Regions from separate parts of the Cellulomonas sp. NPDC058312 genome, predicted to be linked through region 1. Evidence: predicted binding sites of a transcription regulator. Region 1 holds the regulator's gene; each other region holds the start of a gene.
What was found. The regulator HrcA, encoded in region 1, represses chaperone genes, less so after heat shock. The targets are predictions, from matches to a motif close to TTNGCACTCGNNNNNNNCGAGTGCNAA.
Positions count from the first base shown of each region.

Region 1 (3,087 bases):
GGAGCCGTCGCAGGTCGGGCAGACCACGGCGGTCTCGACGGGGACCTCGCGGTGCGTGCCGAAGGTCGCCTCCGCCAGGTCGATGTCGAGCCGGACCAGGGCGTCCTGGCCGCGCCGGGCGCGCGGGATCGGGCCGCGCTGGGCGCCCGCGCCGGCCGCGGCGCCGAAGAACGTCTCGAAGATGTCCTGGAAGCCGAAGCCACCGCCCATCCCGCCGCCGTTCGGCGACGACGGGTCGGCGCCCATGTCGTACATCCGGCGCTTCTCGGGGTTGGACAGCACCTCGTACGCGCGGGACACGTCCTTGAACCTGTCCTCCGAGCCCGCCTCGGCGCCCGCGACGTCCGGGTGCAGCTCGCGGGCCAGCCGGCGGTACGCCTTCTTGATCTGCTCGGGCGTGGCCTCGCGGTCCACGCCGAGGACCTCGTAGTAGTCGCTCACTCGTCACACTTCCTGTACGGGTCGGTCGCGCGCGTCGACGCGGGTCATCGGGGGTGCCGGCGCCACGGGCGCGGCGAGGGGCCGGGCGCTCACCCGGCGAGGATCCGGGACAGGTACCGGGCGACGGCGCGGACCGTCGCGATCGTCCCGGGGTAGTCCATCCGCAGCGGGCCGACGGACCCGATCCGGGCGACCGCCGTGCCCGCGCCGCCCTCGTCCCCGCCGTAGCCGGTGGTGACGAAGCTCGTCTCCACCAGGCCCTCGTGCTGGGTCTCGCGCCCGATGCGGACCGAGACCGTCGCCTCGTCCTCCGCCATCTCGGTCAGCAGCCGGAGCAGGACGACCTGCTCCTCCAGCGCCTCGAGCACGGGGCTGACGTGCCGCGCGAACTCGGGACCGCCGCCGCGCACCAGGTTCGCGGTGCCCGCGAGCACGACGCGCTCCTCGCTCTCCCGGGCCAGCGTGTCCTCGACGACGCCGACGACGGCGTGCACCAGCGCGCCCTCGGCGGGCGGGAAGTCGTCCGCGAGGTCGCGCAGCGCGGTGCCGAGCTCGGCGAGCCGCCGGCCGGCCGCCGCGACGTTCAGGCGCGTCCGCAGCCGGGCGACCACCTCGAGGTCCAGCGGGGTCGCGAGCTCGAGGGTGCGCTGCTCGACGCGCCCGTGGTCGGTGATGATGACCACGAGCAGGTGCTGCGCACCGACGGGGACGAGCTCCACGTGCCGCAGCGCGGTGCGGCGCAGCGACGGGTACTGCACGACGGCGACCTGGTGGGTGAGCTGCGCGATGAGCCGCACGGAGCGGTCGACCACGTCGTCCAGGTCGACCGCGTCCTCCATGAACGTCTCGATGGCGCGGCGCTCGGGGGCGGACAGGGGCTTGACGGTCGCGAGCCGGTCGACGAACAGCCGGTAGCCCTTGTCCGTCGGCACCCGGCCCGCGGAGGTGTGCGGCTGCACGATGTAGCCGGACTCCTCGAGCGCGGCCATGTCGTTGCGGATGGTCGCGGGCGACACCCCGAGGGAGTGCCGCTCCACCAGCGCCCGGGAGCCCACGGGCTCCCGCGTGGCGACGTAGTCCTCGACGATGGCGCGCAGCACGTCCAGCCTGCGGTCCTCGCTCACGGTCACCTCCCCAGCCTCGCACGACACCGGTAGCACTCGCCCGGCACGAGTGCCAATTCTACGCGTCCGCGCGGGCGGGTGCTCAGCCCTGCCCGGCCGCGGGCACGGCGTCGTGCGTCACGTCCCGGTGCCGCGCCCGGAGGTCCACGACGCCCACGACGAGCGCGACCGCCACCAGCGCGACCGTCAGCAGCAGGGCGCGCCCGGCGGCCACCCCGCCCTCGACGCCCGCGGCCAGCGCGGCGTAGTAGGTGGACAGCGCGACCGCGACGCCGAGCGCCGACCCGACCCGCTGCCCGACCTGGAGCATGCTCCCGGCGACTCCGGCCCGGTCGACCGGCACCCGGGCGAGCGTGAGCGTCTGGTTCGGCGCGATGACGAGCCCGCTGCCGGCCCCGGCGACCATCTGGGTCGCCGCGAGCGCGAACGCCACCGCGGGCGGGTCGACCAGCCGGATCACCAGGTCCGAGCCGATCAGGCCGAGCAGCACCAGCACCAGGCCGACGACCACGACGCCCCGCCCGCGCTCGGCGACCAGCCGGCCGGACTGCTGCGCCGCGACCGCCGACGCGATGGCGAACGGCATCCCGACCAGCCCGGCCTGCAGCGGCGTGTACCCGGCGATCTGCTGCAGGTACAGCGTCACCACGAGGAACACCGCGGTGAACCCCGCGAAGTACGCCATGCCCAGCAGGGCGCCGTTGCGGAACGCGGGCTCGCGCAGCACCCGCGGGTCGAGCACCGCCGCGCCGGTGCGCCGCTGGTACGCCCGCTCCCACAGCACCGTCGCGACGGCGAGGACCGCGGCCACCGCGAGCCACCACCACCGGGTCGGGTCGTCTCCGCCCGCCCCGGTCGTGGTGACGAACGGCACCATCACCGCGGCCGTGGTCAGCGCGACGAGCACCAGCCCCGGCACGTCGAGCCGCGGCCGACCGCTCGGCCCGACGATCCCCGACATCGCCCCGGCGGCCCGGCGCGGCAGGAACTTCACCGCGAGCGGCAGCACCACGGCGATCACCGGCACGTTCACGAAGAACACCCACCGCCAGCCGTGCTCCGCGCCGGCCACCTGGATGATGAGGCCGCCCAGCGCCGGGCCGATCGCCGTCGACACCCCGATGGTCGCCCCGAAGTAGCCGAACGCCTTGCCGCGCTCGTACCCGGAGAACAGCTGCTGGATCGTCCCGACCACCTGCGGGTTCAGCAGGCCGGCGCTGACGCCCTGGAGCAGCCGCATCACCGCCAGCACCTCGTCGGTCTGCGCGAGGCCCGCGCCGAGGCTGGTCAGGGCGAACCCGGACAGGCCGACCAGGAAGATCCCGCGCCGGCCCCGGGCGTCGCCGAGCCGGCCCGCGGGCACCAGCACCAGGCCGAACGCGAGCGTGTACCCCGCGACGATCAGCTGGAGCTGGCTGGCGCCGGCGTCGAGGCTGCGCTCGATGGACGGCAGCGCGACGTTCACGATGGAGACGTCGAGCATCGTGATGAAGCCGATCGCCAGGCAGACCCCGAGGGCGCG
Region 1 covers NZ_JBHVZE010000006.1:167,646-170,732, reverse strand. The annotation lists gene dnaJ (molecular chaperone DnaJ) at 1-441, opposite strand, end outside; gene hrcA (heat-inducible transcriptional repressor HrcA) at 531-1,565, opposite strand; gene ACFVXN_RS17215 (MFS transporter) at 1,648-3,087, opposite strand, start outside.

Region 2 (3,087 bases), on a different contig from region 1:
AGCGCCCGGGAGATCGGCAGCACCTTGTCCCGGTCCTCGATCCCGACGTGCACGTGCACCCCGTAGATGAGCATCTGCCGGCCCCACCACTGCGTCCGGTCGATCAGGGTCGCGTACCGCTGCTTGTCGGTGACCTTCTGCTGGGCCCACCGCGCGAACGGGTGGGTGCCCGCGCTCATCAGCTCGACGCGCAGCGGGTCGGTGACGGTGCGGACCTCGTCGACGGCGCGCTGCAGGTCCGCGCCGGCCTCGCCCACGGTCCGGCACACCCCGGACACGACCTCGACGGTGTTGAGCAGCAGCTCCTGCCGGATCGACGGGTGCTCCCCGCCGCCCGCGGGCCGCACGGCGTCCAGGACCGTGCTCGCGACCTGCCGCAGGTCCCCGGAGTCCGCGTCGACGAGCGCGAGCTCCCACTCGATGCCGACCGTCGAGCGCTCCGAGCGCGCGAACGGCAGCCGCGCCGGGGCGGTCACGCGGCGGCGCCCACGGGCTCGACCACCAGCACCTGCTGCTGCCCGGCGACCCGGGTCAGCACGATCGTCGCCGTCGTGGTGCCCCGCAGGTCGAGCTGCCGGCGCAGCTGCTCGGGCACGACGGCGGTGCCGCGCTTCTTGATCGTCAGCGAGCCGACCGACCGCTCGCGCAGGTACGCGCGCAGGCGCTTCAACCCGAACGGCAGCTGGTCGAGCACCCGGTAGGCCGTGGCGAACGGCGTCGGCTGGAGCACGTCGGAGGTCACGTAGGCGATGGTGCGGTCCACGAGGCGGCCCTGCACCTCGGCGGCGGCCTCCGCGACCAGCCCGGCCCGGATCACCGCGCCGTCCGGCTCGTACAGGTACGCCCCCACGGCACCGACCGGCGGGTGCGCGTGCGCCTCGGCGTCCCCGGCCCGCAGCACCGCGGAGCCGCCGCCCGCGCCGAGCAGCAGCGCGGACCGCCCGGGCCCGTCGGGGGCGAGCGGTCCGAACCACAGGCCCAGCTCCACCACGTCGCCGTCGACCGAGACCCACTGGGCCTCCGCGTCGTCGGGCAGCGCGGAGTGCGGGACGCCCGGGCCGAGCTTGAGCCCCAGCGCGGGCACGCGCTCGCGCACGGCCAGCACCGCGTCCAGCGGCGGCGAGTACGCGGCGGGGTCGTGCACGCGGCTGCCGCCGGTCGTCCGCCGGGCCGGGTCGGCGTAGACGCCGTCGACGCCCTCCGCGGCCAGGTCGAGCGCGAGACCGTCGCCGTGCCGCACGACCGCCTCGGGGAACGCCCGCAGGTTCACGGTCGCCAGCGCGGCCGTCGTCTCGTCGGCGTCGACCGCGAGGACCCGCAGCCCCATCGCGGCGAAGGCCATCGCGTCGGCGCCGATCCCGGACGTGAGGTCGGCCACGTGCTGCAGCCCGGCCGAGCGGTAGCGGCGCGCGTGCTGGGCGGCGACGACGAGCCGGGTCGCCTGCTCCAGCCCGGCGGGGGTGAACAGCATCGCGTCGGCGAACTCGCCGAGCTTGTCGTGCGCCCGCGCCCGCAGCCGGGACTGGGTGAGCGCGGCGGCGACCAGGTCGGCGTCGAAGCCCTCCTTGCGCAGCTTCTCGGACAACGCCATCGCCCGCTGCTCGTCGTAGGGCGGCAGGGCGGACAGCAGGGCCCACCCCTCGGGGCTGAGCAGCTTCGCGAGGCCGGACGCGTCCATCGGGCGATCCTCGCACGCCGGGTGCCCGGAGCGCCCCGCGCGGCCCCGCCGGCGGACGTCCGTGACCGACACGTTTCTGGCACTCGCCTTGACCGAGTGCTAACCGGTTCCTAGAGTGCTGGTGGGCACTCCCTCCGGGGCGTGCCCGCGCACCGCACGGCTGCCGGCACCCGCGACGACGGTCGGCCGTGGACACGGGGCGACAAGGACATCAGGCAGCACTCACACGCGAAGGGGAGGTCCGCTGTGTCGGTCTCCATCAAGCCGCTCGAGGACCGCATCGTCGTCAAGACGCTCGAGGCGGAGCAGACGACGGCTTCCGGTCTGGTCATCCCGGACAGCGCCAAGGAGAAGCCCCAGGAGGGCGAGGTCCTGGCGGTGGGCCCGGGTCGCATCGACGACAACGGCAACCGCGTCCCGCTGGACGTGGCCGTGGGTGACAAGGTCATCTACAGCAAGTACGGCGGCACCGAGGTCAAGTACGACGGCGAGGAGTACCTCATCCTCTCCGCCCGCGACATCCTGGCGGTCGTCACCAAGTGACGCCCCCGCCGGCCTGAGCGCCGGCGACGCCCGACGAGGCCCCCACCGCTCCGGCGGCGGGGGCCTCGTCGCGTCCGGGGCCGCCGTTCGGGGGTGCCGGGCCGGGCCGCCGTGCGGGTGCGCCGGGCCGGCCGCCGTGCGGGGGTGCGGCGCGACGCCGAGGAAGGACCGGCCGGCCGAAACCGGTCCGCCCGGGGCCCTGTCTCGGCGCGGCGGTCCTGTCTCGGCGCCCCCTCAGGCCGCCGCTGCAGCTGCGGGCGCACGACGAGGCCCCCTCCGCACGCGGAGGGGGCCTCGTCGTCGTGGACGGCGACCGCCGGCGGTGTCGCACCGCCCGTGGGGGTCGCCACGTGGTCAGCCGCGCTCGCGCGCGGCTGCGGGTGTCCGCGACGGCCGGCGGTATCCCACCGCGGGCCGTCGCGAAGCGGGTGGGGTCAGCCGACCTCGGCGCGGGTGCGGCCGGCGCGGCTGGCCAGGGTGGCGGCGCGCTCGTCCTCGGACAGGCCGCCCCAGACGCCGTACGGCTCGCGGACGGCGAGCGACTGCTCGCGGCACTCGTTGATGACGGGGCAGCCGGCGCAGATCGCCTTGGCGGCCTCGGCCCGACGGCGGCGGGCCGCGCCGCGCTCGCCCTCGGGGTGGAAGAACAGGTCCTGGTCGGCGTCGCGGCACGCGCCCTCGTACTGCCACTCCCAGAGCTCCATGACGGGTCCCGGAAGGCGAGAGATCTCAGCCATGGTGTGTCCTCCATCTGTGCGGCGGCGTCAGCCGTCAGTACCTCGTGCTCGGTGCGGGTCCGGCTGCGACTCGGGACCGAAGTCCCTGGTGAGCCGGTGAACCCTGCTGATGAGGACAGTACAACCGCG
Region 2 covers NZ_JBHVZE010000001.1:280,864-283,950, forward strand. The annotation lists gene ACFVXN_RS01330 (glutamate--cysteine ligase) at 1-476, opposite strand, end outside; gene ACFVXN_RS01335 (SAM-dependent methyltransferase) at 473-1,678, opposite strand; gene groES (co-chaperone GroES) at 1,925-2,221, shown strand; gene ACFVXN_RS01345 (WhiB family transcriptional regulator) at 2,656-2,958, opposite strand.
Region 2: the regulator HrcA is predicted to act here: its motif matches at 1,755-1,781, upstream of groES (co-chaperone GroES).

Region 3 (3,087 bases), on a different contig from region 1:
CGACCTGCGCGACGCGCTGCCGGTGCTCGCGGCCACCGACGTCGAGGGCCTGGCGCTCGACCTCGTCCGCGGCTCCGTCCCGGCGGGACCCGTCCCCGGGCTGGCGGGCAAGGTGCTGGTCGGCGGCGTCGTCGACGGCCACAACATCTGGCGCGCGGACCTCGACGCGGCGCTCGGCGGCCTGGAGCGGCTGGAGGGCCTGGGCGCCCGCCAGGTCGCGGTCGGCACGTCCACGTCGCTGTTCCACGTGCCGCACGACGTCGAGGACGAGCCGCAGCTCGACCCGACGCTGCGGTCCTGGCTCGCGTTCGCCGACCAGAAGACCGTCGAGGTCGTCACGCTCGCGACCGGCCTGACCGAGGGCCGCGAGGCCGTGCACGCCGAGCTGCTCGCGGCCGCCGACGCGCGCCGCTCGCGTGCCGAGGCGCCCGGCGTGGTCCGGCCCGAGGTCCGCGACCGGCTCGCCGGCCTGTCCGCCGACGCGTTCCGCCGCGGCGACTTCGAGACCCGTCGCGCCGCGCAGGCCGAGCGGCTCCGGCTGCCGGCGCTGCCGACGACGACGATCGGCTCGTTCCCGCAGACCCCGGAGATCCGGCACGCCCGCGCCGCGTTCACGCGGGGTGACCTGACCACCGAGCAGTACGAGGACGAGATGCGCGCCGAGGTGCGCCGCGTCGTCGAGCTGCAGGAGCAGATCGGCTTGGACGTGCTGGTGCACGGCGAGCCCGAGCGCAACGACATGGTGCAGTACTTCGCCGAGAACCTCGACGGGTTCGCGGTCACCCGCAACGGCTGGGTGCAGTCGTACGGGTCGCGCTGCACCCGGCCGTCGATCCTCTGGGGCGACGTGTCCCGCCCGGCGCCGATCACCGTGCCGTGGACCACCTACACCCAGTCGCTCACCCCGAAGCCGGTCAAGGGCATGCTCACCGGCCCGGTGACCATCCTCGCCTGGTCGTTCGTCCGCGACGACCAGCCGCTGGCCGACACCGCCAACCAGGTCGCCCTGGCACTGCGCGACGAGATCGCCGACCTGGAGGCCGCGGGCACCGCGATCGTGCAGGTCGACGAGCCCGCCCTGCGCGAGCTGCTGCCGCTGCGCGCCGACGACCACGCCGCGTACCTCGACTGGTCGGTGGCGTCGTTCCGGCTCGCGACCGCGGGGGTGCGCCCGGACACGCAGATCCACACGCACCTGTGCTACTCGGAGTTCGGGGAGATCTTCGCGGCGATCGACGGCCTGGACGCCGACGTGACGTCCATCGAGGCCGCCCGGTCGAAGATGGAGATCCTGGCCGACATCGCCAGCGAGGGCTACCCGCGCGGCATCGGCCCCGGCGTCTACGACATCCACTCCCCGCGGGTGCCGTCCGAGGCCGAGGTGACCGAGCTGCTGGCGGCGGCGGTGCGCGTGGTCGACCCCGCCCAGCTGTGGGTGAACCCCGACTGCGGTCTCAAGACCCGGCGCTACGCCGAGGTCACCCCGTCGCTGGAGCACGTGCTGGCGGCGACCCGCACGGTCCGCGCGTCGCTGGCGGTGCCGACCGCCTGACCCGGACCCGCCGACGCGCCGCGGCCCCGGTCCCCCGTCGTGGGGGCCGGGGCCGCAGTGGGTGGTCCGGTCCCTGGGCCGAACGGTCGGCCGTCAGCCGGCCGCGTGCTGCGGGGTCTCGCTGCCGGCCTCGATGGTCGTCGGCGCGGAGCCGGTCGCGACCTCGATGCGGCGCGGCCGGGCCTCCTCCGCGACGGGGATCGTCAGCGTGAGGACGCCGTCCGCGTAGGACGCCGAGATCGCGTCGAGGTCCAGGCCCCGGCCGACGGTCAGCTGCCGCGCGTAGGTCCCGACCGGGCGCTCCTTGGCCAGCCACTGCACGCCGTCCTCGGTGCGCGCGGTCCGCTGCGCCCGGATCGTCAGGGTGCGGTCGTCCACGCTCACGTCGATCGAGCCCGGGTCGGCACCCGGCAGGTCGACGTGCAGGACGTAGTGGTCACCGGCGCGGTACAGGTCCATCGGCATCGAGGCCGACGCGCGCTGCGCACCGAGCACCTGCCCCATCAGGCGGTCCATCTCCTGGAACGGGTCGAATCGCGTAGCCACAGCCCGTCACCTCCCTCACGAGCGTGGTCCCGGGCGGTCCGGGACCGGGTACTCCCCCGGCGCCTGGTCGCACCGGAAGGGGCTACGCGACCTGTTCTAGCACTCGAGGGTGCCGAGTGCCAGATCGAGCAGCCACCTGTTCGCTGAGAGATGAACGCCCTGGTCAGGGTCGGTGCGTGGCGGCCAGGGCCTCGACGATCCGCACGTCCGCGTCCAGCCAGGGCACCGTGAGCCACCGGCCCGCCGGCAGCCAGCGCAGCGCGTCGTGCTCGACCAGGGGCTCCGGCTCCCCCGCCACGAGCTCCGCGCGCCACAGGCGCATCGTGTACGTCGGCGTGAGGCGCCAGCAGCCGTCGTCGGGCCCGACCAGCTCGTCGCCGAGACCGACCTCGACGCCCAGCTCCTCGCGCAGCTCGCGGTGCAGCGCGTCCTGCGGGTCCTCGCCCCGCTCGACCTTCCCGCCCGGGAACTCCCACCGGCCGGCCAGGCTCGCCGGCGACCGGCGGCGCGCGGCCAGCAGCGTCCGGGGCGCGTCGAGGTCGTCGACGATCGCGGCGGCCACGACGAGCACGGGAGTCATGCGCGCAGTCTGCCAGCGGCGCCGGGTCAGGTGGCGAGCACCGGGCCCGTCAGGTGGCGAGCACCAGGCCCGTCAGGTGGCGAGCACCAGGCCCGTCAGGCTGACGCCGGCGGCCACCGCGGTCGCGATGCCGCCGAGGAGGACCGGTCGACCCCCGGTGCGCACGAGCCGGCCGACCCGGATCTGGGTGCCGAGCGCCACCATCGCCGCGCCGAGCGCGAGCGTCGTCACCGGCTTCACCGCCGGGAGGACGGCGTCGGGCACCAGGCCGGCGGACCGCACGAGCACGGCGACCAGGAACCCGACCACGAACAGCGGGACCAGCGGGCCACCACGACGCGCGGGCGCCTGCTCCGGGACGGCCGCGTCCGCCCGGGCGGTACGGCGCCGCCGCACGATGCCGGTGCCG
Region 3 covers NZ_JBHVZE010000005.1:162,657-165,743, forward strand. The annotation lists gene metE (5-methyltetrahydropteroyltriglutamate--homocysteine S-methyltransferase) at 1-1,552, shown strand, start outside; gene ACFVXN_RS15860 (Hsp20/alpha crystallin family protein) at 1,646-2,098, opposite strand; gene ACFVXN_RS15865 ((deoxy)nucleoside triphosphate pyrophosphohydrolase) at 2,262-2,678, opposite strand; gene ACFVXN_RS15870 (YeiH family protein) at 2,751-3,087, opposite strand, start outside.
Region 3: the regulator HrcA is predicted to act here: its motif matches at 2,195-2,221, upstream of ACFVXN_RS15860 (Hsp20/alpha crystallin family protein).

Region 4 (3,087 bases), on a different contig from region 1:
TGCTGTGCGAGACCCGGCCCGCCCCGGACGACGGCGCGCAGGACCTGGTGCACCTGCGCATGCTGGAGGCGCGGTGGGCCTTCTGGCGCGGCGAGACCGTCGATCAGGTCCGGACCCGGCTGGGCGAGGACGCGGCCGAGCTCCGGCCGTTCCTCGAGGTCGACGGACTGCGCGACGACGTCGTCCGGAGCCTGCAGGACGGCGCGTCCGACGCGGACGTGCTGCGGCCCGTCGACGAGCGCGGCCTGCCCCGGTTCCTGCGCGGCTGGTCCGTCGTCGCCCGGGCCGCCGCGACCCTCGAGGCGGGTCGGCCGGACCTCACCCTGGAGGTCTGCGACCAGATCGGGCCGGGAGAGCTCCTGCCGGAGCTCCACCACCACCTCGACGGGTTCCGCGGCGAGGCGCTGCTCATGCTCGGCGAGCTGCGGGACGCCGAGACCTGGGCCCGCGTCCGCCTGGAGGCGGCGTACGACGCCCTGGACACGGTCGGGATCCGCGTGCACGCGTGCGTCCTCGCGCAGGTGCTCCTCTTCGCCGGGCAGCCGCAGGCGGCGTGGCGCGTCCTCAGCACGGCGGTGCGGCTGGGTCCCGCCGGTCCGCTGGAGAGCACGTACTACCGCCGCGCCCTCGTCCTGGGAGCGGCGCTGCAGGGGAGGGCGGGCGCGCTGCCGGTCGCACGCATCCTGCTCGCGGAGCTCGACGCCGCCCCGCGCAGCCGGAGCCCCCTCGTCCGGTCGCTGCGGGTGCTCGCGCACGCTGCCCTGGAGGTCGCCCTCGACCGCGAGCAGGACGCGTCCGAGCAGATGTGGCAGCGCGGTCGCCGGTTCGCGGACCGGGGGCGGATGCAGCCGGCGCTGCTGTGCTGGCTGCTGTCCTCGGTGCCGATGAGCGCCGAGCAGCTGAGCACCGTGCGCGCCGCCTACGCGCGCACACCGCTGCCGCTGCTCGCTCCGTACCTGCACCTGCACGAGGCGCTCGCCGCCGGTGACGCACGGGCCGTCGGGGCGGCACTGGGTGCGGGGCGGCTCTGGATCCCGGCCGGGCTGACGCGCACGGCGGTCGCGGTGGTGGACGAGTCGAGGTCGGTCGCGGTCGAGGTCGGGAGCGACGTCCCGCCCGCGTCGCCGGGTCGGACGGCGCGGGAGGCGGGGGGCTCGCTGGCCCTGCGGGTGCAGGTGCTCTCCGAGCGGGAGCGGGAGGTGGCGGTCCTGGCCCGCGCCGGGCTGACGAACCGGCAGATCGCCGACCAGCTCGTGCTGAGCGTGCGGACCGTCGAGAACCACATGAGCAGCGTGCTGCGCAAGCTCGGGTTCAGCAGCCGCGGCGAGCTCGACCGCTGGACCGAGGCGTAGCCGCCGCGGCCCGTGGTCTCTGTCCGCCGAGGGCTGAGCGGCCTTGCACTCGGCAGGTCCGAGTGCTAACCATGTGCTTAGCACTCTCGGGTCGAGAGTGACAGAATGAGAAGCGAGGCCGACCTGGTGAGGTCCGCCGCACGACGGGACATGACCGTCGCAGCGGCGTGGCCGTCCGTCGCGGGCACCGACCGGCCGAACCACGAGCCACAGTGAAGGATCGATAGCCCCATGGCCAAGATCATTGCCTTCAACGAGGAGGCCCGTCGCGGCATCGAGCGCGGACTCAACGTCCTCGCCGACACCGTCAAGGTCACCCTGGGCCCCAAGGGCCGCAACGTCGTGCTGGACAAGAAGTGGGGCGCCCCCACGATCACCAACGACGGCGTCTCCATCGCCAAGGAGATCGACCTCGAGGACCCCTTCGAGAAGATCGGCGCGGAGCTCGTCAAGGAGGTCGCCAAGAAGACGGACGACGTCGCGGGTGACGGCACCACCACCGCCACCGTGCTCGCCCAGGCGCTCGTGCGCGAGGGCCTGCGCAACGTCGCCGCCGGCGCCAACCCCATCGCCCTCAAGCGCGGCATCGAGAAGGCCGTCGAGGCCGTCACCGCCGCCCTGCTCGAGCAGGCGAAGGAGATCGAGACCAAGGAGCAGATCGCCGCCACCGCGTCGATCTCCGCCGGCGACACCGCGATCGGCGAGCTCATCGCCGAGGCGCTGGACAAGGTCGGCAAGGAGGGCGTCATCACGGTCGAGGAGTCCAACGCCCTCGGCCTGGAGCTCGAGCTCACGGAGGGCATGCGCTTCGACAAGGGCTTCCTGTCGGCGTACTTCGTGACCGACCCGGAGCGCCAGGAGGCCGTCCTCGAGGACGCCTACGTGCTGCTCGTCGAGTCGAAGATCTCGAACGTCAAGGACCTGCTGCCGCTGCTGGAGAAGGTCATCCAGTCCGGCAAGCCGCTGTTCATCGTCGCCGAGGACGTCGAGGGCGAGGCCCTGGCCACGCTCGTCGTCAACAAGATCCGCGGCACGTTCAAGTCCGTCTCCGTCAAGGCCCCGGGCTTCGGCGACCGCCGCAAGGCGATGCTGCAGGACATGGCGATCCTCACCGGTGGCCAGGTCGTGTCCGAGACCGTCGGCCTCAAGCTCGACACCGTGGGCCTCGAGGTCCTCGGCCAGGCGCGCAAGATCGTCGTCACCAAGGACGAGACCACCATCGTCGAGGGCTCCGGCGACGCCGCCCAGATCCAGGGCCGCGTCAACCAGATCCGCGCCGAGATCGAGAACTCCGACTCGGACTACGACCGCGAGAAGCTCCAGGAGCGCCTCGCGAAGCTGGCCGGCGGCGTGGCCGTCATCAAGGCCGGCGCGGCGACCGAGGTCGAGCTCAAGGAGCGCAAGCACCGCATCGAGGACGCGGTGCGCAACGCCAAGGCCGCCGTCGAGGAGGGCATCGTCGCCGGTGGTGGCGTCGCGCTCATCCAGGCCGGCGAGAAGGCCTTCGCGACGCTCGAGCTCGAGGGCGACGAGGCGACCGGTGCGCAGATCGTGCGCATCGCGATCGACGCGCCGCTGAAGCAGATCGCCATCAACGCCGGCCTCGAGGGCGGCGTCGTGGCGGAGAAGGTCCGCAACCTCCCCGCGGGCTCCGGCCTCAACGCCGCGACCGGCGTGTACGAGGACCTGCTGGCCGCCGGCGTCAACGACCCGGTCAAGGTCACCCGCTCCGCGC
Region 4 covers NZ_JBHVZE010000004.1:94,862-97,948, reverse strand. The annotation lists gene ACFVXN_RS13000 (LuxR C-terminal-related transcriptional regulator) at 1-1,352, shown strand, start outside; gene groL (chaperonin GroEL) at 1,584-3,087, shown strand, end outside.
Region 4: the regulator HrcA is predicted to act here: its motif matches at 1,395-1,421, upstream of groL (chaperonin GroEL).